DNA from 3 places in the Anaerostipes hadrus ATCC 29173 genome. Region 3 is predicted to be linked to each of the others. Evidence: a T-box and tRNA genes for the amino acid it is inferred to sense, from the RefSeq annotation. Region 3 holds a T-box; the other regions hold tRNA genes.

Region 1 (7,335 bases), 480 kb from region 3:
ATGCAAGATATTTATTTCCATTCTCATGTTTATATCTATATTTTGCTACATATGTTTTCTTATAAACTTTTGTTTTTGATTTCTTCCATTTGAAATTCTTATATAGTTTATATTTTTTACTCTTGATCTTTACACGTTTTCCATAAGTGTATGCTTTTCCCTGCTCTGGCTGTGTTGCTGATCCTAATCGTTTTACCGCTTTCTTATTAATGTACCCAACAAATTTACCACTTTTTGTATAAAGAGCAAGATATTTATTTCCATTCTTATGGTCATATCTATATTTTGCTACATATGTCTTTTTATAAACTTTTGTTTTGGATTTCTTCCATTTGAAATTCTTGTAAAGTTTATAATTTTTCTTTGTAACTTTCACTCGGTAATTATAACTGATCGCAGGTCCTGCTGCTGTTCTTGTATATACAACACTTTGCGTTGCATTTTCTTCTTTCACACCTTTTACGGTCAGTTGGTAATTCTTATTGCTTGGATAATATCCAGAGAATTTTGGTAATGTGATCTTGCGGGTCTTTCCTACTTCAACTTTGATATACTGGGTAGGATATACTTCTTTTCCATTTTTATCAACGATCTTCAATGCTATGATCTGTTCTTTTCCTTTGGATACAGAATCTTTGTAGAACTTCAATGACTGCAATGGATATCCGTTAATATCAAACAGTGCCTGATTATCCCAGCTTGTTCCACCCCATGCTGCTTTTCCTTTGTAATACATTTTAGAATCTGGAAAATATCCAAGTGCACCTTTCGATGCCCATCCTGTACCATACTGATCTGCGATCTGCTTATTATATTCCCAGTTTTTCCATCCTGCTTTTACTGGAATCCATGCACCTTCCCAATAGAATGTACCTAATCCATTATCCTGTGATAACACGGTATCATAAAGATCTGTAAGTTCATTTACCTGTCCTTGTGGTCCTACTTCATATGCACCTGTATTTGTACTGTCTCCGATAGAATTTGGTGTACCGTCTCCATCATTTAAACTATTAACCCAGCTTGTCTCAAATACTGCAAACATCTTTCCATAGGAAGCGGCCAGTGTCTGCACATCTTTCAATGTCTTTGGCGTATTTGCTTTTGCTGCAATGGACCAGAATGGATAATATGAAGATCCTAAAACATCATAGTCCACATTATCTCTCTTCCATGTATTCATGATCGTTTTGTATTTCCATACATTTGGTGTTTCAAGATGTAATGCAACCAAAGCCTGCGGTGTATATTCTCTGACTGCTTTAATTCCGGCTTTTAAATATTTATTTACTTCTGTTGATTTCTTTTTATCTCCCCAGATGACATTAAAAGATTCTCCTTTGTCTCTGTTAGAGTATATTCCAAGAAGTCCGTTGGTAATTTCATTTCCTACCTGAACCATTCCAATGTTTGCCCCAGCATCTTTAAATTTCTGAATAGATTCTTTGGTGAAATCATATACATCTGAACACATCTTTTCTGTATTATTTACATCCTTTTTCCATGCTTTTGGAACTAACTGAACCGCTGGTTCTGCCCAGAAATCCGAATAATGAAAATCAAGCAGAACTTTCATATCATATTGGGCTGCCTCTTTTGCGATCTCTACACCTGTGGAAACATCATTTCCACCACCGCCATAGGTTTTCCCATCTGCATTAAACGGATCATTCCAGATCCTGATCCTGATATAGTTGATTCCATTATCATGAAGTACTTTTAATAACGGTGTCTCATTTCCTTCATAATCATAATATTTCACTCCTGCTTTCTTTAATGCAAGATAAGATGAAATATCCATTCCTCGGATAGAACTCTCAGACATTCCTTTGACTTTTTTGATCGTTACTTTTTGATCTTTTAATCCTGTATCTCCACCGTATTCCCATGGATCTTTGTAGCTACTTACATCAACCTGATTTCCTTGTGCATAAGCAAAGATTGCAAGTGAAGACATTGCTTGTCCATTTTCATCAAAGAATGAGTCCCATGCCCCGACAAAATCTGCATCATCGTAGATCAATCCACCTGCATTTTTCTCATTGATCGTTGCCTGAAGATAATCATAAATGCTCTTTGTCTGTGTCGTTATACTGGCTTTTCCTTCTGAATCTTTCCATGGACATTTGACACTGGAAATGATCATCTGCTTTCCTGCTGCCTTTTCTTCTACTGTATTCTTTAATGTTTTTACATAATTGTCATTGTGTGTATCCGGATAGATGTTTACTCCAATATAATCATAATCAACATCAGCATTTCCTAATTTTCCAATGATCCATTGAATATCTGAAGCATCTGCTGTTGGTGCCGATACACTAACAGCCGGTTTGATTCCTTCTTCTCTGATCATTTTCGAGATTTTGCTCATTGCAACAAAGCCTTCCCATCCATCTCCACTACTCATATTTAAGAAATTATAGTTTACTTCATTTCCAATCGTGATCATCGTTGGGACTGTATCTGCTGCCTTCAATTCTTTGATGACATTTTTTGTATACTCCAGCGCTTTTTCTTCTGCTGAATCAGTATCCCAACCATCTGGTAATTTCTGCACCCCTGCATACGTTATATCATCAGAATATAACAATGTAACATTTGTTTTTAATCCTGCTTTCTTGGCTTCTTTTAATGTCTTCTTAGCGTTTTCTAAAGACAGATAGCTTTCATTACCCTCTTTATCTTTTGTTGGATTCACTGCAACTTTCACAGAAATCGTATTGATTCCCTGTGATCTTACATATTCAAACACATTGGTAACTTCGATTCCTTTGTAATTTTTCCAGACTTTTTTCCACGCATTTTTTTGCAGTTGATAATGGGAAAAATCTGCTCCTAAAACCGTCTGACTGCTGATTCCATTTATTTTCTTATACTGTGACATATCATTCGTATCACTGCTTATTGTTTCTGCCTTTGACTCCGCTTTTACGTTATGTGCAAACATTGGCATGGATGTTAATCCTGTTGAAACAGTTAATGTTGCTGCCATCAATGTTGTCAATATCTTTTTAACTTTGTTCATTTAACTTCTCCTTCCCTATCCTTTGTTATTTTTTCTTACATTTTAACGCATGTAAATCATAAATGTGAATAAATCCTTCTGAAATTGTATTCCTTTTGCACTTTCATATTTCCATGCCTGTCCTGGCACCCCATAAATATAATATGCAGATGATGTCAACCCTCCTCTCTCTAATCGTTCTCTCTTAAACCAGTTTCCAAAAGAGCTGGTTGGTCTGCTCTTGATCGGATGAGAATCTAAGACCAGATATTTTTTTGTCTTGGGATTAAAATCAGCAACTGTTACATAATGTCCTGGTACATGCGAGATTGCTACACAACCTTTTTTCAGATATTCTCTTACTTCTGATGTACTGTAAGTTGTCTTAATATAAGTGAACCCATATGTGTCTCCAAATTTCTTCGCTGCCGCCTTAAAAATCCCATCATGTGTTCCGGCACCTATGATCCTGTAATGTTTCTCCACTGCATAATCTGCAAACAACATTGGATCAACAAATTGCCCATTCAATGCATATACTGCATTTGTGATCGCCACAACTCCGCAGCCTGCTGCTGCCATTTTCCCACTGTAATCCGAAACATTTCCATAATCTTTTCTGGCCCATGCAGGATCAAACTGCATAAAATCACGATACGGATATACATTTTTATTGTTAAGACGCATTACCTGCCATTGATAGGACTTCTGTGCTGCTTCTTTCTGTGGTTTTGTGAAACAGTTGTTCATATCTTTTATTTTACCGTCTGTCAAGGTACCATTTTCATCCATTGACAGATATTTTTCATTTTTCATATTTTTGATATAAAAATGATCGTACTCACGTATTAGTTTCCATGTGTGATCTTCTTTGCTTTGATTCAAAATCGAAACTTGATATTTCTGATTTCCCAGAAAAATGATCTGTACACGAATTCCTTCTCCAGAAGCTTTATTTTGTATCCAATAAGTTCCATTTCCTAGCAACTGTTTTTCATTCCCATTATATGGAATAGCTTCCTTATGATACAAACCTCTATCAATCCATCCAATTCCATATGCTTTCTTTTTCTCATAGATCACCTGAACATGATCGGATGTTTTACTAACCACGATCACTCCTGAATATCTTGGCGCTACCCCTATCTTTTTACTTCCTGAAGATGTTTCAAAAACATTCATCTTTTTTTTCAAAAATGCATAACTCTTTTTGAATGAACGATCATAAATCTTCCCAGCAAATTCATCATAGACCGTCTGGGGATTATCAAAATATCCTGGCTGTGCTGCCTGTATTTTGATGCCTGAGATCATGCAAAGAACAAGGCATATCACTACACAGATTCTTCTCTTATTTTTCCTGTATTGTTTTGTCATTTGATTTTCCTTTTATTTTGTTAATTCTATTGACAGTATATCATTTTCATGATAAATTATTAATCAGTTCTGCTGCTGTGGCACAGGAGGTAGCGCACCTCATTGGTAGTGAGGAGGTCACGGGTTCAACTCCCGTCAGCAGCTTTATAAAGAAGACTTAAAACATCTGTTTTAAGTCTTCTTTTTATTTCTCTTATCTTTACTTTAACTTTCCTGATCATTTCTGATCTTCCTGCGAATCCTCTGAATCGCATTATCAATGGATTTATCACTTTTTCCAAGTTTTTTTGCAATCGTTGTATATGTTTCTCCATTCAGATAATGATACATCACCTGTTTTTCGAATTTACTTAAATTCTGGTCAAGCATTTTGTAATAATCATTTAATTCTTCCTTTCGAAGCATCATCTCCTCCGGAGTTTCCTCCGGAGTTTCTAAGATTTCATCCAATGATAATTCTTCTTCCTGATTCTTTTGTTCAAACAGAGAGATTGCTGTATTCAACGGAATATGTTTTTTTCTGTTAAATGCAGTGATCGTTGTATAGATCTGTCTTTGCACACACAGATAAGCAAACGTTGAAAACGAAGTGTTTTTTTCTTCCTGATAGGATGTCACTGCTTTAAAAAGCCCGATCATTCCTTCCTGGATCAGATCTTCTTCATCCCCACCTGCAAGAAAAAAGCTCCTTGCCTCTTTCCTTACCATATCCCTGTATCTCTCTAACAGACATTCCATCGCATCATCATTACCGCTTTGGATCTGTCTGAGCAATTTCTCATCAGAAATTGTTTTTAATTCTTTCATTCTTTATTTTCCCAGTCGTTGTCTTACAACTTCAAACGCCAGAACACCTGCTGCTACAGAAGCATTCAGTGAATCAATATCTCCTTTCATTGGAATAGATGAGATAAAGTCACACTTTTCCTTTACCAAACGGCTCACACCGCTTCCTTCATTTCCAATAACAAGCCCGATCGATCCTGTCAGATTCTGACGATAAATCACTTCTCCATCCATATCTGCACATGCAAACCACATACCACGTTCTTTTAGTTCATCCATTGTTTTTCCAATATTTGTTACTTTCACAACTGGTGTATAATTGATCGCACCTGCAGATGTTTTTGCTACGGTTGGTGTAATTCCAACTGCACGATGCTTTGGAATGATCACTCCATGTGCACCTGCAAGATTTGCTGTACGAATGATCGCCCCAAGATTATGAGGGTCTTCAATCCCATCTAACAGGATAAAGAAAGGATCCTCACCCTTTTCTTCTGCTCTTTTAAACAGATCCTCAATCGTTCCATATTCATATGCTGCGACAATTGCAACAACTCCCTGATGATGTTCATTTGTCAGCTGATTCAAGCGTTCTTTATCTACAAATTTAAGAATCGCATCTGTTTTCTTTGCCTCTCTTACGATCGTACGGATCGGTCCATCCTGACATCCATCCAATACAAAAATCTTGTCGATTGGTTTCTTTGCTCTTAAAGCCTCGATCACGGCATTACGCCCTGCGATCAGATCTTCTTTATGATTCATGTTCTTCTCCTATTTCTTCTTTTTTATTCAAATCAAAACCGATCCCGATCAATTCGATGATGCGGTCCATATCTCCTGCCAGATATAAATATCCAACCAAAGCTTCCACTCCAGTTGCTTTTCTGTAATCCATCATAGATGCATTCTTTGCAACAGAACCTGATTTGGAATTTCTTCCACGTTTATAAACAGCCATTTCTTCTTCTGTCAAAAATGGCTCGATCTTTTCAAACACTTCTTTTTGTGCAGAAGCTTTGACCATACTGCTTGATTTTTTGTGGTACTTATTCACACTCATATTCCCTGCAGACATAACGATCGTTCGGATCACGATCTCATAGATCGCATCTCCAATGTAAGCAAGAGATAATGGAGAGTAACTTTTGGGATCCAATCCATCAAGATACAATCCTTCTTTGATCTTTTGAATTAAGCTCTGCTCCATTTTACACCTTCTCTTGTATCTTTTAATACGATACCCTGCTCTAATAACTGGTCTCTGATCTCGTCTGCTCTTGCAAAATCTTTGTTCTTTCTTGCCGCCTGACGTTCTTCGATCAGTTTTTCGATTTCTTCATCTAGGATCTCTTCTTCTTTTGTTGTTTCAATTCCAAGAACGCTGCAAAGATCTTCTAATACTTTTAGTACTTTCTTTGCATAGTCTGCACTGAAGTCTTTCACTGTTGAGTTTGATTCACGCACGATCTCAAAAATAGCCGAAACTGCATCTGCTGTGTTAAAGTCATCTTCCATTGCATCTTCAAATTTCTTTACAAGTACTTCTATATTAGCAAAATGTTCTGTTTCTTCTTTGCTTAAAGAACCTGTTTCTTCTTTAGCTGCCATCTCTCTGCATAGATCGATCGCTGTCAAGATACGGTCTAATCCTGTTTTTGCACTTTCTACTAAAGTATCACTGAAGTTTAATGGGGTTCTGTAGTGTGCACTTAACATGAAGAAACGGATCACCTGTAATGGATACTTTTCTCCAATTTCACGCACTGTAAAGAAGTTTCCTGCTGATTTAGACATTTTCTTATTGTTGATATTTAAGAAACCATTATGCATCCAGTAATTCGCAAACTTCTCCCCATTGCATGCTTCACTCTGTGCGATCTCATTTTCATGATGAGGGAAGATCAAGTCTTCTCCACCTGCATGAATATCAATTGTATCTCCGATATATTTCTTAGACATCTCAGAACACTCAATATGCCATCCTGGTCTTCCTTCTCCCCATGGAGAATCCCATGCGATTTCTCCTTCTTTCTTTGGTTTCCATAATACAAAATCAAGAGGATCTTCCTTTCCTTCTTCTCCTGTTACCTTGATCTCGCGATGTCCTGCTTCTAGATCATCAATATTTTTCTTGGAGAGTTTTCCATAATCTTTAAAAGATCTTG
Region 2 (7,335 bases), 1.1 Mb from region 3:
AATTCCTGGAACATTTGGCGGAGCTGTCGTTATGAATGCTGGTGCATACGGTGGTGAGATGGTGCAGGTACTAAAAGAAGTGACAGTTCTTACAAAAGAAGGAGAGATCAAAACTCTGAAAGCAGAAGAATTAGAGCTTGGTTACCGTACAAGTAACGTTTTAAAGAATGAATACGTTGTCTTAGAAGGTGTGATCGCACTTAAGAAAGGAAATAAAGAAGAAATCAAAGCAAAAATGGATGAGTACGCATTGGCGAGAAAAACAAAACAGCCATTAGAATATCCAAGTGCCGGAAGTACATTTAAACGTCCAGAAGGATATTTTGCCGGAAAATTGATTCAGGATGCAGGATTAAAGGGATATCAGGTGGGAGATGCACAGGTATCTGAAAAACACAGTGGTTTTGTGATCAACCGTGGAAATGCTACAGCATCCGATGTTATGCAGTTGATCAGTGACGTGAAAGATAAAGTAAAAGAACAGTTTGGAGTTACGATGGAGCCAGAAGTCAAACGTGTTGGAAGGTTCTAAAAAGGAGCAGTACAGATGAGATTTGTAATTGTAACAGGAATGTCAGGAGCAGGAAAAAGCAGTGCATTAAAGACATTAGAAGATGCTGGATATTTTTGTGTTGATAATCTTCCAGTGGCTTTACTTGATAAATTTGCAGACATGTTGTTAGATGAAACTGCCAAGATTGAAAATGTTGCTCTTGGGATTGATATCCGTAATGGAAGAGGAATTGGCGAGTTAGCACACAAATTAAAAGAAATCGAGGCAGCGGGGATCAAGTATGAGATTCTCTATCTGAATGCAAGTAATCGTATTTTATTAAAACGCTATAAAGAGACAAGAAGAAATCATCCTCTGTCAAGAGATGGAAGAGTTGAGGATGGAATTGCAAAAGAGCGGGAGATCATGAAATTTCTGCAAGATCAGGCAACGTATGTGATCGATACTAGCCAGCTTCTGACAAGGGAGTTAAAAGAAGAGATCGATCGTATTTTTGTAGACGGAGAAGAAGGGGAACGATTCCAGATTGCAGTTGTTTCTTTTGGATTTAAACATGGGATTCCTGCGGATGTAGATCTGGTATTTGATGTCAGATTTCTTCCAAATCCATACTATGATCTGAATTTGCGACCATTAACTGGAAATGACAAACCAATTCAGGATTTTGTGATGAAGCATGAAGAATCTGTGGAATTTCTTGATAAGTTAGATGATATGATGAGATTCTTGATCCCAAATTATATTAAAGAAGGCAAGTATAATCTTGTGATCGGAATCGGATGTACTGGAGGAAAGCATCGATCTGTTACGATCACGAATAAATTGGCAGAGAGATTAAAACAACTGCCATATTCTGTCAAAGTAGAGCATAGAGATATTATGAGGTAGGCAATGTCATTTTCAAGTAATATTAAAGAGGAATTATCAAGAAATGAAACCGGTGCCAGACACTGTAAGATTGCGGAGATCGCAGGATTCTTACGTTTTGGAGGGAATATCAGTCTAGAGCCAGAACATTATGAGATTCAGATCCAGACGGAGACGGTATCTGCTGCGAAACGTTTTTATAAACTTATCAAAGATGTGTTTGATATTCATGCGAAGATTGATGTTGGACGAAACGAATTTTTAAAAAGAAGTCGAAATTATACGATAAGTGTTGACAAGCATAAGGATTGTGTTTTAATATTGAAAGCAGTGAAACTTTTAGATTCCAAAGAATTTGGACTTGTTTTACAGAACACATGTTGTAAGCGGGCATATATTCGAGGGGCTTTTCAGGCAGCTGGTTCCATGAGTGATCCAGAGAAGAATTATCATTTTGAAGTTGTATCTACTAATGTACAGACAGCAGAACAATTAAAAGAGGTCTTGAATTTTTTTGATTTAGATGCTAAAATTGTTTTGCGTAAAAAGTACTACGTGGTATACATGAAAGAAGGATCAAAGATTGTAGATGTGTTGAATATTATGGAAGCACACGTCGCATTGATGGAGCTGGAGAATGTAAGAATCCTGAAAGATATGCGTAATAAAGTAAACCGTCGTGTCAATTGCGAGACAGCGAATATTAATAAGACGGTTTCAGCCGCAGTCAAGCAGGTGGAAGACATTGAATATATTGATAAGCACAAAGGCCTCCGTTTTTTAGATCAAGGGTTGCAGGATATTGCAAGATTACGTCTGGAACACCCGGAAGCTACACTGAAAGAACTTGGAGATATGCTAGAACCGCCAGTAGGCAAGTCTGGTGTGAACCACCGGTTAAAGAAGATCGGCCGAATTGCGGAAGAGATAAGATTGGGAGGACAGGAATGATTTCAAAGAACGTCAAAGTGGAAGTAGCCTTAAGAGAAGAAGACAGACCAATAGCTTTTCTTGTACAGATGGCGAGCCAGTTTGAGAGCAAGATTTTATTCGAGACAGGGAATAAGCAAGTCAATGTAAAGAGTATGATGGGAATGATGAGTCTTGGATTAGACTTAGATCGTTTAGAGGATTTAACAGTCGTAGCTGACGGAGTCGATGAAGAAGAAGCAATCAGCAAGATTGAATATTATCTTACAAAAGGAGCATAGATACACATATCTGTGCTTTCATATATGCCGAAATAGCTCAGTTGGTAGAGCACTTCACTCGTAATGAAGGGGTCGCCGGTTCAAGTCCGGTTTTCGGCTTACATAACAAAGGATCAGGCAAATGCCTGATCCTTTGTTTGATTTGTATTAACCACCAAAATAAGAAAAATGCATATAATCTCTGCGGGATCCCCACAATCCACGATGAAAACCATATTTCTCGAGGATTTTAACCAATTTACAGTTCAAAGGAATTGAATAACGATTCTTCTTAGGTTTCCAGAAGGAACCAGCCAATACCTTTTTACCCTGGATCATATAGTTTTCATTGGAGTTAATATCAAAAGCTAATCCCTCACAATGTTCAGAACTGGAATTCTTACCACGCCAGCTGTAGCACCCGATCTCATGGATAGGGAAACGTTCTTTGCTCTTGTAGATTTCCTTAAACATTTCTTTGATAGAAGGTGCAAGCCCTTTGTTTACAGTGATACGGAATTTTCTTGTATATTTTTTCTTACCTTTCTTATCCCATACTTTTACTGTAATCGTTTTCATATGTTTCTTTGCCTGCTTAGCACTCTTATAGTCAGCATAATAAGACTTCCCAAAAGCACGGCGGCAGCGACTTTCATAAGATTCGTCTGCATAAGAATAGTAATCACAGTATTTTAGATAAGGCGTCATTGGACCATACAGTTTACCGCCATTAAAGTTCTTATATGCCTGAATTTTGTAGTAATAAGCAGTTCCGTTTGTTAATTTCGTATGAGTATAAGATAAGTTGTTTCGACTTGTGAAAGTCTTTAATTTTGTGTAATTTCCATCTTCCTTTTTGGAATAATATACGATATACCCATCAGCCTCATCATTTTTTGCCCATGTGATCGTATTGATCTTTTTTTTCTTGGAAGAAGCACTTTTTACTTTCGTACCATTGATCGTAACCTGACAAGAAATATAATTAGAAAAATCCCCATAAAATGTTTCATCAATATATGTAGTGTATGGACGGATCTTGTAATAATATATTTTCCCTAGCTCAAGATTTTTCTGCGTATATGTTTGGAAAGATTCGTCATCATCATCGTACCACCAAGAACTTCTACTTTCATTAGATACAGTTTGGACTAACTCATAATTTCCATCAGGAGAAACACTTCGATAAATTTGATAACCATCACAATCATCGGATGCTTTCCATTTAACAGTAATACTATGTGAATTTCCAGTGCTGGCTTCCAAAGAAGAAGGAGCTGGCAATGGATTAATAATACATTTGCCTGCATAAGTGGTTACAGTTTTATATCCCTCATTATCTTCATAAGAAGCTTCTAATTTGTAATAATAAGGAACACCTTTTGCAACATAGGTGTTTGTATAGGAATTGCCAGATACGGTATTTTCATAGCGATAAGAACCGTTTGGGGAAGTTGCTGAATAAATATCTACTTTAGAATAAGAAACTCCATCAGGTGCCTTCCATTGTATGGTTATATCATTACCATTTAATCCATAATAAGTAATAATTGGTGCAGCATTTTGATTTTCATTGGCAGAAACCTTCTTACCAAAGACAAAAAAACAGCTAAACATTAAAATAAATACCAAAAATCTGCATAGATTCCTAAAAATTTGTTTTTTCAATTTATATTCCCCTTTCTTCATATATATTCTATACGGTCTCATTATAACATAAAAAAACCACAGTAATGCAAAAATCAATGAAAAATGCATACTGTGGTTTTTAATATTCTATTTTAGCTTACAAGTGTCGATACAGTAAATAGTATCTACTGATCCAGGAAACTAAATCTCAAATAAATCACTATAAGCTTTCAGTGCTCCTTCAGTTTCATGTGCAAGTACACGTTTTGCAAGTACTTTACCAAGCTGAACACCTTCCTGGTCAAAGCTGTTTACATTCCAGATGAATCCCTGGAACATGATCTTGTTCTCGAAATGAGCTAACAGAGATCCAAGTGATTCAGGTGTTAACTGATCTCCGATGATGATACTTGATGGACGTCCACCTTCGAATTTCTTGTTGTTGTTTTCATCATCTTTACCACATGCGAAAGCAACGATCTGAGCTGCAACGTTAGCACATAACTTCTTCTGGCTTGTGCTTCCTTCGATCACAACATCTGTAGCAAGCTGGCTGTCTTTGAATCCAACGAACTGTAAAGGAACGATGTCAGTTCCCTGATGTAATAACTGATAGAAAGAATGCTGTCCATTTGTACCAGGTTCTCCAAAGATGATAGGTCCTGTTACATAATCTACAGGTTCACCAAAACGGTTTACAGATTTACCATTAGATTCCATGTCACACTGCTGTAAATGTGCTGGAAAACGGCTTAATGCCTGAGAATATGGTAAAACAGCTGTTTCAGGATATCCCTGTACATTTCTTTCATAAACACCGATCAGGGCATCTAATAAGTCAGGGTTTGCTTTGATGTCTTTGTTAGTAGCAAGCTTGTCTTCTTCAGCCATACCATCAAGGATTCTTGCAAAGACGTCTGGTCCAAATGCAAGTGAAAGGATCACTCCACCTACAGAAGATACAGAAGAATAACGTCCACCGATAAAGTCATCCATGAAGAATGCAGCAAGATAATCATCACTCTTAGCTAAAGGAGAAGTCTCACTTGTTGCAGTTAACATATGTTTAGAAGGATTTAATCCAGCTTTTACTAAAGCATCTTTAACGAAAGCTTCATTTGTTAATGTCTCTAATGTTGTTCCAGATTTAGATACAACGATAAATAAAGAACGGGAAACATCGATAGAATTTAAAACAGCAGCTGCATCATCAGGGTCTACGTTACTGATGAATTTTGCTTCCATTTTAGCGCATCCGTTTGTCTTAGCCCAGTTTTCAAGAGCGATATATAAAGCACGAGGTCCTAGATCACTACCACCGATACCGATCTGAACAACTGTAGTGAATGTTTCACCAGCTTCATTTGTGATCTCACCAGCATGTACTTTGTTTGCAAAGTCAGCTGCTTTTCTCTGCTGTTCAACGTAGAAATCACGTTTGTTGACACCATCAACGATAACGTTTTTTCCAAGCTGTCTGCGGGCTAAATGATGAAGAACAAGTCTCTGTTCTCCTGTGTTGATGATCGCTCCGTTGTATAATTCTTCGAATTTGTCAACTAACTGATGTTCATCAGCTAATTCAGCTAATACATCAAGAACTTCATCATCTACCTGTTTTGCAGCGTAGTTAAAGCTTAAACCAGAAGCCATAGGTGCAGAATATTCAGCGACACGTTTCGCACCGTTTTCACCTGTCATAGCTTCTTTGATGTCTACATGATCTTTAAGATCTTTGAGTTTAGCATAAGATGTTAAAGTATCAAGATTGTTCCATGTTACCATAAATAAATCCTCCTTAAGTCCATATAAATATAAAATGAAAGATATAAGGAAATCCAGATACAAATGGGTATCTGCACGCACTAATATCATAGAATAATTATACAAAAAAAACGCTGTAAATGCAATCTGAAATGGGACTAAGTATTAACTCATTTTATGAATTTTTGCTAACAGTAATGATGAGACCAACTGGACGTTTTATGGTTCCATTACCAAGATAGCTGTCAGAAGAAATATCATGAGACAGATCAGTTTCCCAAAGCTGATAGTCATAAGTACGATTCAAAACATAGATATTTAAATCAGCACCGTTTTCTGAGGAAAGTTTAAAAGTTTCATTCATATTTGATCTGTTTGAGACAGAAAAACCATATGCAGATGTTAAACATGATTCTAATGTCGTATTTTTTCCAGATACAGATGCAATATTTGAGAAATCATAAGTTGTTGCTGCAGATTCTTTGATTGACTGAGTTAAAGAAGTATCAGCAGTGATTGATCTTACATAAGAAACCTGATCTTTGTATCCTTCTTTTTTTACAGAATAGCTTGCAAGTCTTGTATCAACGGAAACTTCATTATTCTGACCATCTGCATCGTTCACAGAATAATTATTGACTGGAATGTATACGATCTTGCTTGTCTTATCAGAATCTTTTAAACCATAAGTGGAAATGATCTTCTTCACATCAGAGGATTTTGTGAATTCTGTATTGGAATGATAATCAGTTAAAGTTGTTGTTTTGGCAGCTGCTATGATCTGTGTTGGCTTTTTATAAGTTGTGTTTGATCTTACTCCGGTTGTACCGATACCAACTGCGAGAGCAACAGCGACGGCAGCACCCATGATATTTTTTATCATATATATTCTTGGTTCCTTTCGTGTAATTGTAAGTATTAATCTTCATTTTCTTAAATTGGGTACATTATAAATACAATATACAATCCAAGTCAAGCAAAATTCGAAGATTCAGCGTTTTGTGTAATAAAACCAAATTTAATAGGAAGTCTTTTGTGAAATTGTTTTTTGGGTTTCTAATATTGCTAAGCTATGGTACAATAAGTTTTTGTGAGTCAAAATATATAGAAAAGAGGAAAGTAATTTGGAAAATAGAGAAAAATTTTCATCTAGAATTGGATTTCTTTTGATCTCGGCTGGTTGTGCGATCGGCTTGGGAAATGTGTGGAGATTTCCATTTATCACAGGACAATACGGTGGAGCTGCATTTGTACTGATCTATCTGTTCTTCCTGATCATTTTAGGGCTGCCAATCCTTGTTATGGAATATGCAGTCGGAAGAGCCAGCCAGAAGAGTATTGCAAGATCCTTTCAGGTGTTAGAACCAAAAG
Region 3 (7,335 bases):
GAAATATATTGAGATCGCACCAAGAGATGAATTTAGTGATATTCTTGATGCGGCGGATTCGTTTATCTATTTTCAGAGTAAGACAAAACAAAAAGATATTCAGAATGAAACAAATTAAAGAAAGTGCGAGATAAATAATATGACAAAGAAACACACAATATTAACAGCGATCAATTCGAAATACATTCATTCGAACCTTGCAGTTTACTGCCTTCGTGCCTACGCAAAGCCATATATCGATGAAGTCGAGATTGCAGAATATACGATCAATCAGCAGGTGGATGATATCCTGATGAGTCTGTATCAGAAACATCCAGATATCCTTTGTTTTTCCTGTTATATCTGGAATATTGAATACATAGAACGCGTGATCAGGGAAATCCATAAACTACTGCCGGATGTTCCAATCTGGCTTGGAGGACCAGAAGTTTCCTATGATTCCAGAGAAGTTTTAAGACGACTTCCACAGGTAACGGGTGTGATGAAAGGGGAAGGAGAAGTTACATTCCTTGAAGTGCTTGATCATTATCATGGAAAGAGAGATGATCTTAGCAAGATTCCTGGACTAACTTATAGAAATGAAGATGAGATCGTAGAAACACCATGGCGTCCAGTGATGGACTTAAGTAAAGTTCCATTTGTGTATGAACATATTGAAGATTTTGAACATAAGATCATCTACTATGAATCAAGCAGGGGCTGTCCATTTTCATGTAGTTATTGTTTATCTTCGATCGATAAATGCCTGCGCTTCCGAAATCTTTCTCTTGTCAAAAAGGAATTACAGTTTTTCTTAGATCATAAAGTGCCACAGGTCAAATTTGTCGATCGTACCTTTAACTGTCGACATGATCATGCAATGGAAATCTGGCGTTATATAAAGGAACATGATAACGGCATTACCAATTTCCATTTTGAAGTGGCAGCAGATGTCTTAAAGGATGATGAAATTGAATTGATCTCTGATATGCGTCCGGGACTGATTCAGTTAGAGATTGGCGTTCAGTCAACGAACATCGATACGATCACTGAGATTCACAGGAAAATGGATTTTAAGAAAGTTGCAGATATCGTAACAAGGATCAATGCTGGACATAATATACATCAACATTTGGATCTGATCGCAGGACTGCCCTATGAAGATCTTGAAAGTTTTAAACAGTCATTTCAGGATGTCTATGAAGTACGTCCAGAACAATTACAGTTAGGCTTTTTAAAAGTATTAAAAGGTTCTTATATGGAAAAACAAAAAGAGAACTATGGGCTTGTTTATAAAGATACACCGCCTTATGAAGTCCTTTATACAAAATGGCTGCCTTATGAAGATGTACTGGTTTTAAAGAAAGTGGAAGAAATGGTGGAAGTTTATTATAATAGCAGCCAGTTTTCGAACACCTTGCGGTTGTTGGAAAAAGAATTTGACACTGCATTTGCTTTATATGATACACTTGCCAGATTTTATGAGGAGAAAGGTTATGACAAGGTCAGCCACAGCCGGATTGCCCGATTTGAAATCTTATATGAATTTATACAAACCATTACAGCAGAAGAGAATCTTGTATTATATAAAGAGTTGTTAACGTATGACTTATATCTTCGTGAAAATGTAAAGAAACGTCCGGATTTTGCAGGAGATTATACATTACAAAAGGACGAGCTTCGTTATATCAACGAAGAGATTTTATTAAAAGATGAACGACTTGCATATTTTGGACAAAAGAATATGCGGAAATTTTCCCATATGGAACAATTCGATCATGCGGTAAATGAAGATTTTAAAGAAACAAAAACCATCCTATTGTTTGATTATCAGAATAGAGATCCATTGACAAACCAGGCGACAGTTTATCCGATTACAATGAATTTGATAAAAAATCAATAAAAATATAGTAAGAAAGAGGGTGCAGAAAATAAGATGATCGCAATATATTTAGCACCACTTTATCTGCTGTTAAATTTCTATTTTTTATTCCGAATATTGAAATGGTTAGAGACTTGTCATGTTTATTTTAAAAAGAAATGGATCAAAGCAGTTTTGGTCATGATCTATGTATTTCTTGCATTCAGTATTCTGATCGCATTTTTGTTTCCACAAGGAACGATACGGCGAGCTATGAAACTGATCAGTAATTACTGGCTGGGTGTTTTGATGTATTTGGCGCTTACGATCCTTATTGCGGATCTGATCCGCCTGATCTTGATCTATTTTGTAAAAGCAGATCAGGAAAAGTTTCGGACACCAAAAGTTTTCAAAATTGTTGGAAGCATTTGTATGATCTTGATCGTATCAACCAGTTTTTACGGAGTGTGTAATGCAAGGAATATCAGGACAACAAGCTACCACGTAATGATACATAAAAAAGCAGGAAATCATAAAAAGCTAAAGATCATTTTACTTGCAGATCTTCATCTTGGATACAATATTGGATGTTCTCAGATGAAACAGATGGTAATGAAAGTAAATCAGCAAAGTCCAGATCTGATCGTGGTCGCAGGAGACATTTTTGATAATGAATATGATGCATTAGATGATCCAGATCAGTTGGTTAAGATATTTCGACAGCTAAAGAGTCAATATGGTGTTTATGCAGTTTATGGAAATCATGATATTGATGAAAAGATTCTTGCAGGATTTACGTTTGGCAGAGGCCAGAAGAAAAAGGTCAGCGATCCAAGAATGGATGAATTTGTAAAAAGGGCAGGAATGAAGTTATTAAGAGATGAATCTGTCTGTATTGATCAAAGCTTTTATCTCTATGGAAGACCAGATGCTGAGAAAGTAGGCCGTGGGATCAGCAGACGTAAGACTCCAAAAGAACTGGTAAATGGAATGGATCTTAAAAAGCCTGTGATCGTACTGGATCATGAGCCAAGGCAGTTGGAAGAGTTAAATCAGGCAGGAGTAGACATTGATCTTTGCGGGCATACGCATGATGGACAGCTGTTCCCTGGGAATATTACAATTCATTTGTTTTGGAAGAATCCGTATGGATATCGTAAGGTTGGAAATGCGCATCAGATCGTAACTTCAGGTGTCGGTTTATTTGGCCCGAATATGAGGGTCGGAACGAAAGCGGAGATTGTGGTTGTGAATGTGGATTTTAGATGATCTGACAAAGATGTCAGTTATACTATAATAAACATAATGGAGGAAGACATTTTTATGAAATATAACGATGGAAAAGACAGATGCAGTTGGGCTAATCCAAAGAATCCGATATATATTGATTATCACGATAAAGAATGGGGAGTGCCTGTCTATGACGACCATAAATTGTTTGAAATGCTGATCTTGGAATCGTTTCAGGCAGGATTATCGTGGGAGTGTGTGTTAAATAAACGAGAAGCGTTCAGAGAAGCGTTTGATGATTTTGATGTATATAAAGTGAGTGCATATGATGAGGAGAAACAAGCGCAATTAAAAGAAAATAAAGGAATTATAAGAAACCAAAGAAAAATATCTGCTGCCGTATCAAATGCGACTATTTTTATGAAAATCCAGGAACAATACGGAACCTTTTCTGAATATTTATGGAAGTTTACAGATCATAAGATCATCCATGAGACGGGAAAAACATCTTCAGAATTATCCGACCAGATTTCAAAGGATTTAAAGAAACGTGGAATGAAATTTGTCGGTACAACGATCATTTATTCCTATCTGCAGGCAGTGGGAGTGGTCGAGTCACATGAGGAAGGTTGTTTCCTGCATCATAAAGAATAAAAATTTACAAGTAGGTAACACTGCGTACTTGAATTTTTATACAAAAAGGAGTAAGGTAGAAATTACCAGATAAAATTGAGTATTAGAAAGATGATCATGTCATAACAATGTTCAAACAAAGGGAGGAAGCAATCATGAGACGTAAGATTATGACAGCATTTGTATGCGCGATTATGACAATCTCTGTAATACCGGTTTATGCAGATGATACACAGACCGATCAGGCAGTGACAACAGAAGTTTCTACCGAAACAGCAGCAACGGTGCAAGAAACAAAAAGAACGCAAAGTAAAGAACAGCAGAAGAAAAAGACAACAAGCAAGAAACATACTAAGACAAAGAAGACAAAATTAAAGAAAAAGGAAGAAAACAAAGTCATTCCAATGCCAACACAAGTGATCAGTAAGAGTTCTTCGGATACGATCGAAGGAAGGATCAAGGATAAACAGGCGAAAGTGAAACAGTTGAAAAAACAAAAAGCAAAGATTGAGGAAGAGATTCGCCTGGAACAGCAAAAAGCACGATCTATAAATGAATTTTACAAAAAGTATACAGCAAATTCCAAGGCGGAGATTGCTTTATATGGGCAGGAGATCACTCCTTCTATGAAGATTTCTAAAAAAGATGAGCAGTTAAGAGATGATTTATATGAGCTTGCAGATTTATTTGGAGATGAGAATCTGAGAACGATCGCAAGCAAATATGTTTTTGGAATCAATCATCCGGATTTTGAGACTTTGCTTGATAAGAATGAAACGATTCAGCTTGATCAGTATTTAAAGAACGAACAGATACTTCCGATCAAACCAATGGAAGAAAAGGTTCAGACGATCAAGAAGCAGATCAAGAAGTTCAAAGGAGAGATCAAAAAAGAGGAACAGACAAGATATTTTAATCCAAATGATGTCAGTGCTCTAAGTCATATCACAGTTTCAGACGCTAAACATATCTTGGAAGGAACTGCTTTGTATGATGATGCGAAAGCTTATGTCAAGGCGGAAGAAAAATATCATGTGAATGCAGTCTTTTTGATGGGAATCGCTGCACATGAAAGTGCATGGGGCACGAGCCGCCGTGCGAGGGAAGATAATAATCTGACAGGATATGGTGTAACATCGGATCATGCAAAAGGAATTAACAAATCAACGAAAGAAGCAGGACTTTTAGCAACTGCAGAAACTTTACATGAAAAATACCTGACATCAGGTGGAAGTTACTATGTTGGAACTTCTGCGGCAGCAGTGAACAAACATTACTGTGTTGGCGGAGAATGGGCGGCAGCAGTTGTAAAGAATGCTTATTTATTAATGAATCGTTTATAATTTTCTATTTTTGTATTGATTTTATAGAATCACAATGCTATAATTTACAAGAAATCAAAAAGAAGAAAACGTTGATGAGAAGAGTACTTTGTGGAAAGCTTCCAGAGAGGGATACATTTGCTGAAAGTATCCTAAGCAGACAAACAAAGGAAGACCACCTCGGAGTGGCTGTAAACCAGCCCGGCTGACACCGTTAATCGTCGATTAAGTGATCTGTTTCTGGAGTTTATGATCAAAGGATATGAAACAGATAACCAGGGTGGAACCGCGATAACTCGTCCCATGGATTTTTATTAGTCCATGGGATTTTTTATTTCTGTTATAGATTTATTATAGAAGAAATCTATAGAGAATTGTGACAGGATAAATAAAACGTTATATATCAAGAAAGGATGAATAAGAAGATGAAGATTACATTAAAAGATGGATCTGTAAAAGAGTATGAAAACAATATGTCTGTCATTGATATTGCAAAAGATATCAGTGAAGGACTGGCAAGAGTTGCCTGTGCGGGTGAGGTTGATGGAGAAGTTGTTGACCTTAGAACTGTCATTGACAAAGACTGCGAATTAAATATCTTAACATTTGATTCTGATGAAGGAAAACACGCATTCCGTCATACAGCATCCCATATTTTAGCTCAGGCAGTAAAACGTTTATATCCAGAAACAAAACTTGCGATCGGACCTTCTATCGACAATGGTTTTTACTATGATATGGAGAAAGATACTCCATTTACACAGGAAGACCTTGAGAAGATTGAAAAAGAAATGAAGAAGATCGTCAAAGAAAATCTTGAAATCACAAGCTTTACAAAACCTAGAGATGAAGCGATTGCATTTATGAAAGAAAGAAACGAACCTTACAAAGTAGAATTGATTGAAGATCTTCCAGAAGATTCTGTGATCAGCTTCTATCAGCAGGGTGAATTTGTTGATCTTTGTGCAGGACCTCACTTAATGACTACAAAACTAGTGAAAGCATTCAAACTTACAAGTATTGCAGGTGCTTACTGGCGTGGAGATGAGCATAATCAGATGCTTACAAGAATCTATGGTACTGCATTTACAAAGAAAGCAGAATTAGATGCATACCTTACAATGATGGAAGAGGCTAGAAAGCGTGACCATCGTAAACTTGGAAAAGAACTTGGTCTGTTTATGATGAGAGAAGAAGGACCTGGATTCCCATTCTTCCTTCCAAAAGGTATGGTTCTTAAAAACACATTATTAGACTACTGGCGTGAAATTCATCAGAAAGCAGGATACGTTGAAATCTCAACACCTATCATGTTAAGTCGTCATTTATGGGAAACATCAGGACATTGGGATCATTACAAAGAAAATATGTATACAACAGTTATTGATGATCAGGATTTTGCAATCAAACCTATGAACTGCCCAGGTGGAGTTCTTGTTTATGATTCTGAACCACGTTCATATAGAGATCTTCCATTAAGAATGGGAGAATTAGGTTTAGTACATCGTCATGAAAAATCTGGTCAGTTACATGGATTAATGCGTGTTCGTTGTTTTACACAGGATGATGCACATATCTTTATGACACCAGATCAGATCAAAGATGAGATCAAAGGTGTTGCAGGATTGATCGATCAGGTTTACAATTTATTTGGATTTAAGTATCATGTAGAACTTTCTACTCGTCCAGATGACAGCATGGGAAGTGACGAAGATTGGGAACTTGCAACAGATTCTCTTCGTGCAGCTTTAGATGATCTTGGACTTGATTATGTGGTAAATGAAGGAGACGGAGCATTCTATGGACCTAAGATTGATTTCCACTTAGAGGATTCTATCGGAAGAACATGGCAGTGTGGAACAATCCAGCTTGACTTCCAGCTCCCATTACGTTTTGACCTTCACTACACAGGAGCAGATGGAGAGAAACATCGTCCAATCATGATCCACCGTGTTGCATTTGGATCTATCGAGCGTTTTATCGGTATTTTGATCGAGCATTTTGCAGGTGCTTTCCCTACATGGTTAGCTCCAGTACAGGTTGAAGTGATTCCTATCTCTGATAAGCATTTAGATTATGCTAATAAAGTACTTGATACATTAAAGGTAGCAGGAATCCGTGCAGACATCGATACAAGAGCTGAGAAAATGGGATACAAGATCCGTGAAGCGCAGCTTCAGAAGATTCCATATATGTTAGTTGTTGGTGGAAAAGAAGAAGAAAACGAAGCTGTATCAGTAAGAAGCCGATTCAAAGGTGATGAAGGACAGATGAAGTTAGATGACTTCCTAGCTGCAATCAAAGAAGAGA

What was found. A T-box is a leader RNA that pairs with one kind of tRNA and senses whether it is charged. The one in region 3 lies ahead of thrS (threonine--tRNA ligase), so its partner is inferred to be a tRNA-Thr.
Region 1: it has a tRNA-Thr gene. The T-box ahead of thrS (threonine--tRNA ligase) is inferred to sense a tRNA for this amino acid. The anticodon was not compared.
Region 2: it has a tRNA-Thr gene. The T-box ahead of thrS (threonine--tRNA ligase) is inferred to sense a tRNA for this amino acid. The anticodon was not compared.

What each region holds. Positions count from the first base shown of each region.
Region 1 is NZ_AP028031.1:848,393-855,727, reverse strand. Features, by position in the region: gene QUE18_RS04105 (glycosyl hydrolase 53 family protein) at 1-3,025, opposite strand, end outside; gene QUE18_RS04100 (hypothetical protein) at 3,068-4,381, opposite strand; tRNA gene QUE18_RS04095 (tRNA-Thr) at 4,453-4,525, shown strand; gene QUE18_RS04090 (sigma-70 family RNA polymerase sigma factor) at 4,586-5,188, opposite strand; gene rlmB (23S rRNA (guanosine(2251)-2'-O)-methyltransferase RlmB) at 5,192-5,932, opposite strand; gene QUE18_RS04080 (Mini-ribonuclease 3) at 5,922-6,377, opposite strand; gene cysS (cysteine--tRNA ligase) at 6,362-7,335, opposite strand, start outside.
Region 2 is NZ_AP028031.1:266,130-273,464, forward strand. Features, by position in the region: gene murB (UDP-N-acetylmuramate dehydrogenase) at 1-532, shown strand, start outside; gene rapZ (RNase adapter RapZ) at 548-1,402, shown strand; gene whiA (DNA-binding protein WhiA) at 1,406-2,332, shown strand; gene QUE18_RS01260 (HPr family phosphocarrier protein) at 2,329-2,592, shown strand; tRNA gene QUE18_RS01265 (tRNA-Thr) at 2,619-2,691, shown strand; gene QUE18_RS01270 (M15 family metallopeptidase) at 2,740-4,239, opposite strand; gene QUE18_RS01275 (glucose-6-phosphate isomerase) at 4,402-5,985, opposite strand; gene QUE18_RS01280 (hypothetical protein) at 6,140-6,847, opposite strand; gene QUE18_RS01285 (sodium-dependent transporter) at 7,089-7,335, shown strand, end outside.
Region 3 is NZ_AP028031.1:1,325,585-1,332,919, forward strand. Features, by position in the region: gene QUE18_RS06510 (ATP-dependent nuclease) at 1-118, shown strand, start outside; gene QUE18_RS06515 (B12-binding domain-containing radical SAM protein) at 140-1,882, shown strand; gene QUE18_RS06520 (metallophosphoesterase) at 1,916-3,109, shown strand; gene QUE18_RS06525 (DNA-3-methyladenine glycosylase I) at 3,164-3,724, shown strand; gene QUE18_RS06530 (glucosaminidase domain-containing protein) at 3,859-5,046, shown strand; T-box leader at 5,109-5,332, shown strand; gene thrS (threonine--tRNA ligase) at 5,451-7,335, shown strand, end outside.